Regions from separate parts of the Paenibacillus sp. BT-177 genome, predicted to be linked through region 1. Evidence: predicted binding sites of a transcription regulator. Region 1 holds the regulator's gene; the other holds the start of a gene.
What was found. The regulator Rex, encoded in region 1, represses fermentation and respiration genes when NADH is low (regulators of the CRP and FNR family bind a similar motif). The targets are predictions, from matches to a motif close to TTGTGAAATATTTCACAA.

Region 1 (3,433 bases):
GACAGAAACCGGTGATGATGAGGAACTAAACCTGAGCAACCGTGGAGGGGATTTTTGGGAAACAGTAGCTAGTGATTCCGAGTCCTGTCTTGGCCGTTCTTGCCCATGGTTCCGCAAATGCTACTATCATCGTGCACGTCATGAAGCAGGAACAGCGGATGTGGTTATAACGAATCACTCCAAGCTGTTCACCGACGTCAAAGCAAGTCACCAGCTATTGCCCAGCTATGAACATCTGGTCATTGATGAAGCACATCATCTAGAGGAAGTAGCCGGTAAGCACCTGGGCATGCATATGAAATATTTCACACTCGTGCATACGCTGACTCGATTGTTCAAGGACAGTAAGAACGGACAATTGCCTTCGTTACGTCAGCAGTTGGCAAAGTCGGGGCATGAGAAGTCGACGGAATGGGCCTCGACCATTGATCAGCTGTACCCACTCGTGTTAGAGGTTAAGGAAACTTGGGACCTGCTAAGCGATAAGTTGTTTGGTATGTTGCCAGAGCGGTCTGATGCCACACCGGGTGAAACGGGGCAATTTTCTTCGCGTCTCAAACCGTCGGCCAAGCCTGCAAAGTGGGATCAAGCGGCGGCGTTGGAAAATCAGCTTTATGTAACGTTGAGTGAAATTTTGCGCAAGGGCGACAAGCTGATGCTGGATGTCAAGGAAGAACACGACGATTATGCGGCGGATAGTCTCATTACAGATATCACGGGTCTGCTTAAGGATTTGGCGGGGATTAGGGAAAATTTGCGCTTCTTTATACGACTCGATGATGAAACAACCGTATATTGGCTCGAAGCGAGTGGGCAATTCCGTAGTAAATCATTGCAATTTTATGCAGTGCCCGTCGATGTGAGCCGCCAGTTGAAAGAAATGTTTTTTGACAAAAAAAGAAGTATTATTCTGACATCTGCTACTTTATCGGTAGATAAGTCGTTTCAGTACATGACCGATCAACTCGGCTTGCAGGAGGCAGCGGATCAAGGACGATTAATGACGTCACAGCTCCCATCACCTTTTAATTACAGGGATCAGGTGTTGCTGGTCATTCCGCGAGACTTTCCGAGTGTGAAGGGCAGTGTAGGGGATGCACATTTTGTAGAGATGCTCGTTAGCTCTCTAGGAGCGACTGCCCAGGCGACGCGGGGGAGAATGCTTGTTCTGTTTACTTCCTATCGGATGCTCCGGCAAGTGTATGAGCCACTCAAAGAGGCGTTAGCATCCAGCGATATTACCGTGTTAGGACAAGGTGTAGACAGTGGGAGTCGGAGCAAGCTAACCCGTCGTTTTCAGGAAGCCAAGGCTTCTGTATTGCTGGGAACCAGCAGCTTCTGGGAAGGCGTCGATATTCCAGGGAAGGCTTTGACTTGTCTGGCCATCGTTCGCTTGCCGTTTCAACCGCCCAATCACCCGTTACTGGAGGCAAAAAGCGAGCTGCTCCAGCAGCAGAAGAAGAACCCATTTATGAAGCTGTCTGTACCACAAGCAGTTATTCGCTTCAAACAGGGATTTGGGCGATTGGTACGTACAGCGAGTGACCACGGAGTCGTTATCGTTTACGATACGCGTGTGATCGAATCCTATTACGGAAAGCACTTTTTGTACTCGTTACCGGGACCAAAAATGGAGCATATGCCATCGGAGCAAATGGTGCCCCGCATCGCCGAATGGCTCCAATCCGCCCCGGAGACAGAGGCACAACGGACGGACACCTAAAGTCCGTTACAATTAGGGGGAGCAAGTATGAAATCAGATAAAATTTCAGAGGCTGTCGTACGGAGATTACCCGTATATTTACGTTATCTGAATGCACTGCACAAACGGGAGGTGGCTACGGTCTCTTCTCAAGAGCTGGGACAGAGGTTAGATTTGAATCCGGCCCAAATTCGTAAAGATCTTGCCTATTTTGGCGATTTTGGTCGGAAGGGCATCGGTTACGATGTTTCTTATCTAATTGAGAAAATACGCCATATCCTGAAAATTGACCAGCAAATTAATGTAGTATTGGTCGGAGCGGGTAATCTGGGTCAAGCCCTATCAAACTATAACGCTTATTTAAAAGACAATATGAAGATTGTGGCGGTATTTGATGCGTTCCCGGATAAGGTTGGGACCAGAATCAATACCTTAGTCGTTCAACCGATGGATGAATTGGAAGCGACTGTAAAAGAGAAAAATATTCGAATCGGGATTATTACTGTACCTGATTTTGAGGCACAACACGTAGCTGATAGGCTCATTGAGAGTGGAATTGGAGCGATTTTAAACTTTGCACCTATCATTCTCAAGGCGCCGGCTAATATTCGGATACATGCCACAGACTTTACAACTGACTTGCTTAGCCTCGCTTATTATCTGGAGGACGGAAAGGAAGAAGCACAATATGACAGTGAATAAATGGATGATTAAAAACGGTTCTTTTGCCGTGAATGGACCTGAAGCAGGGGTAATCCATGGTTTTATGATTGTGGAGGATAGCCGTATTACTTACATTGGCGAGACTCTGCCTGCGGGTGAGGAAGAGACAGAAGCAATCGACGGTAACGGGTTATTGTTTTTGCCTGGTCTGATTAATACTCATGGTCATGCGGCGATGTCTCTGCTGCGAGGGTATGGAGATGACTTGGCACTTCAAGTGTGGCTTCAGGAAAAAATGTGGCCTATGGAAGCCAAGTTTACATCTACGGATGTGTATTGGGGAACATCCTTGTCAGTGCTGGAAATGCTGAAAGGTGGAACCACAACTTTCCTGGATATGTACGATCATATGGATGAGGTGGCACGTGTAGCTGAAGAGTCGGGCATCCGTGCAAGTTTGATGCGTGGAGCCATTGGACTCTGTTCAGAAGAAGAACAGCGGATCAAGCTGGCTGAGGCCGTGACTTTTGCCCGTAACTGGCATGGAAAAGCAGACGGACGTATCACAACGATGATGTCTCCGCATGCCCCATACACATGCCCGCCAGCGTTTATTGAGAAATTTGTTCAAGCAGCACATGATCTCGATTTACCATTGCATACGCACATGTCCGAGACGATCGCCGAAGTTGAGCAAAACGTACGCGACTACGGTTTGCGTCCAGTTGCACACTTAGATAAGCTTGGCTTTTTCTCCCGCCCTTCACTTGTTGCCCACGGCGTACACTTGAACGACGAAGAGATAGCTTTATTAGCGGAACGAGGTGTGGCGGTTTCACATAATCCAGGCAGTAACTTGAAGCTGGCAAGTGGTGTAGCTAGAGTGCCTGAATTGCTGCGTGCAGGAGTTACTGTTTCTCTTGGAACAGACGGTCCTGCCAGCAATAATAACCTGGATATGTTCGAGGAAATGCGTCTGGCGGCACTCATTCACAAGGGAGTATCTGGCGACCCAACAGCAGTTCCTGCAAATGAAGCACTGCGTCTGGCAACAGAGTATGGTGCAAA
Region 2 (3,433 bases), on a different contig from region 1:
GACCAAGCCTCCCACAATGCCCATCGCAGGGCCAATGGGTTTGGGCAGGCGAATGCCAGCCTCTCGTAGAATTTCGATAGAGATTTCCAAAATCATGACTTCTATAACGGATGGGAAAGGGACGCCTTGACGGGTTCCGATAATGCTAATGACCAGCTTGGTCGGAATTAAACCGGGATGAAACGATATAAAAGAAATGTACAGAGCAGGCCCCATAAGCGCTATAAAAGCCCCGCTAAACCGTAGCAGACGTAATAGTGTCCCCGGAATCCATCGTTCATAATAGTCCTCGGGAGATTGAAGCAGCATACTGAAGGTCACCGGGACAATAAGTGCAAAAGGAGTTCCATCCAGTAAGATCGCTATTCTTCCCTCCAACAAAGCATTAATAACACGGTCAGGACGCTCTGTATTATGAGCCTGTTGGAATGGACTTAAATAATTGTCTTCGATGAGTTGTTCCACATACCCGGATTCAGGTAAAAAATCCATGTCTATTTTTGATATTCTGCGGCTTACTTCTTCAAGAAGGTCTGGATTCACAATATCCTTTATATACGCGATAACCAGATCTTTTTTGATTCTGCTGCCCACTTGGAATTTCTTCATTTCCAGACTTTTATTTAAACCCTGGCGTCGAAGCATCGAAGTGTTTTCACTCAATACTTCCGTAAAACCGATTCTGGGACCCCGAAGCAATGCTTCAGAGGTTGGTTCATTGACGGAGCGAATAGCGCCATTAGGAGGGCCGACCAGTAGCGCTTCCTTCATTCCTTCAATTAATAGGGCGGTATGACCTAAAAGGATGAACTCGTACAGTTCCTCCATACGGGTAACTTCACTAATTTGCGTAAGTGGCATCAGGCTTTCTTTTATAAAAGAGTTACTTAAACCTTCCGGTTGTTCCTGCTGATCCTGACCCTGCTGCTGGCCTTCAAACATCAAGACCTCCAATACCTGCTTGCTCATAAGTTTTTCATCCTGCATACCTTCTATGAAGACTAACACGGACCGAGCATGAAATTTCTTTACCACAAACTCACGAAAATGCACATCACTATTTTCGCCTATAGCTTCACGAATTGCCTGTAAGTCGGAATCATAATTTCCTGTAATTTTAGAGCTCGGTTCATGCTGCTGATCCATGTGCCCTTCGTTATGTTTATTAGAGAGCGGATGACTGGAAGAGTGTTTGGATTTGGCTCCCTTACTGCCGACAAACGAATAAATCGAGGTGTTTATATAATAAATTCCTAAAGGAATAATCAACGCGAGGCCAGCTTGAAAGAGTGTACTCCAGCTAGGAAGATAAGAAATGATTTTAGACCACATGCTGATTACCTCCAAACAATTCAATTCGTTTTCCCATAAGATACAAGTTGTTCATAAAGTATTCCTTATAACGGTTGTATTTACGCATGAATTGGAAAGATTCTTTCGATGACACTGCTATGATTTCCGGTCCTTACCTTAATCCCTTGAAATAGAATAGGGAAATCCCTAAATATTCATAATTTTAACTACATTGTGATCGAAATCACATATAGACCTATCTGCTGTATTAGAATAGAAGCATAAACAATATTCATTAGAAACGTAGAGATGTCGTCGGATAGGAAGTAGCGTCGAATGAATGGAGGAACCGGTATATGATAAACAGTAAAAAGAAGCTTGTGGTTATAGGGAACGGGATGGCTGGTATCAATACGGTCGAACAAATTTTAAAATTAACAGATAAATATGAAATTACAGTCCTGGGAAGTGAGCCACATCCGAACTATAACAGGATCATGCTCTCTTATGTGTTGGAAGGTAGTAAAACAATAGATGATATCATACTGAACGATTTGCAATGGTATGCGGATCAAGGGATTACTTTATATACAGGAAAAATGGTTAAAAGCATCGACGGTGAGCACAAGAAGATTCGCACCGAGGACGGACTGGTAATTGATTACGATGTGGCTTTGGTGGCCACTGGCTCACAGTCGTTTATTCTGCCTATTCCGGGTAAAGAATTACCGGGCGTTATTGGTTTCCGAGATATCGCCGATTGCTCGGAAATGCTGGAAGCAGCGAAAACCTACAAAAAGGCGGCTGTCATTGGCGGAGGTCTATTGGGGCTGGAAGCAGCTAAAGGCCTGGTCAACCTGGGGATGGATGTTACGGTCGTTCATTTAATGGAAGATTTGATGGAACGTCAGCTAGACCGGGAAGCTTCTGCGATGTTGAAAGCAGAGCTGGAACGCCAGGGAATTAAGTTTGCTATGCAAATGCAAACTGCAGAGGTGTACGGTCAAGATCGGGTACAAGGACTGCGCTTCTCGGATGGAAGCGAGCTGGAAGCGGATTTGGTCGTAATGGCCGTCGGAATCAAGCCTAATATCCAGGTAGCTGTGGAAAGTGGTATGGAAACGAACCGCGGGATTGTGGTCGATGATTTGATGAGAACATCCTTGCCGGATGTATATGCCGTAGGGGAATGTGTTGAGCACCGTGGAATCTGCTACGGTCTGGTAGCTCCGCTGTTTGAACAGGGAAGTGTGATTGCCAAGCATTTGGCAGGCGTGGATACTGAAGGCTATGCAGGATCGGTAGTTTCCACCAAGCTTAAAATTTCAGGGGTAGATGTTTTCTCAGCTGGCGAATTCATAACTCAGCCTGAACATACGGTGATTGTGGCAAAGGATGAGTGGAAGCGCACATACAAAAAAGTACTGCTTCGTGATAATAAAATTGTGGGGACTGTACTGTTTGGCGATGTGAGCGAATCTGCTAGTCTGCAAAAATATGTGCGTCAGCAAACGGAAATGACAGATGAGATCTATGGACAGATCATGGGTACTGGATGCGGCAATCACGGGGCGAAAACGTCATCCGTTGAAACCATGGCGGACGATGAAATTGTCTGCGGTTGTAACGGTGTGACTAAAAAGGCAATTGTGGAAGCAATCAATGAAAATGGACTAACCACCGTTGATGAAATTAAGGCATGTACCGGAGCTACGCGTTCTTGCGGAGGATGTAAGCCCGTTGTTGAGCAAATTTTGCAATATGTTCTTGGAGACAGCTTTAAAACGTCAGCCAAGCAAGGAATATGTGGCTGCACAACCTTGAGCCGGGACGAGATTGTTGAAGCGATCAAAACCAAAGGGCTCACAACTACGCGTGAAGTGATGAATGTACTGGGTTGGCATAATGATGAAGGATGCTCCAAATGCCGTCCGGCGCTGAATTATTACTTGGGTATGATTAACCCTGATACCTATGAAAATGAGGGAGATTCCCGATTTGTAAATGAGCGATTGCACGCGAACATTCAAAAGGATGGAACGTTTACAGTGGTGCCAAGAATGTACGGCGGGGTAACGACTCCAGAAGATTTGAAGAAAATAGCTGATGTATCGCTTAAATACAACGTTAAAGTTGTAAA

Region 2: the regulator Rex is predicted to act here: its motif matches at 1,526-1,543, upstream of nirB (nitrite reductase large subunit NirB).

Annotation. Positions count from the first base shown of each region.
Region 1 covers NZ_JAOYTP010000001.1:281,751-285,183, reverse strand. The annotation lists gene dinG (ATP-dependent DNA helicase DinG) at 1-1,723, shown strand, start outside; gene OIU26_RS01390 (redox-sensing transcriptional repressor Rex) at 1,751-2,404, shown strand; gene OIU26_RS01385 (amidohydrolase) at 2,391-3,433, shown strand, end outside.
Region 2 covers NZ_JAOYTP010000009.1:164,962-168,394, reverse strand. The annotation lists gene OIU26_RS21625 (spore germination protein) at 1-1,332, opposite strand, end outside; gene nirB (nitrite reductase large subunit NirB) at 1,650-3,433, shown strand, end outside.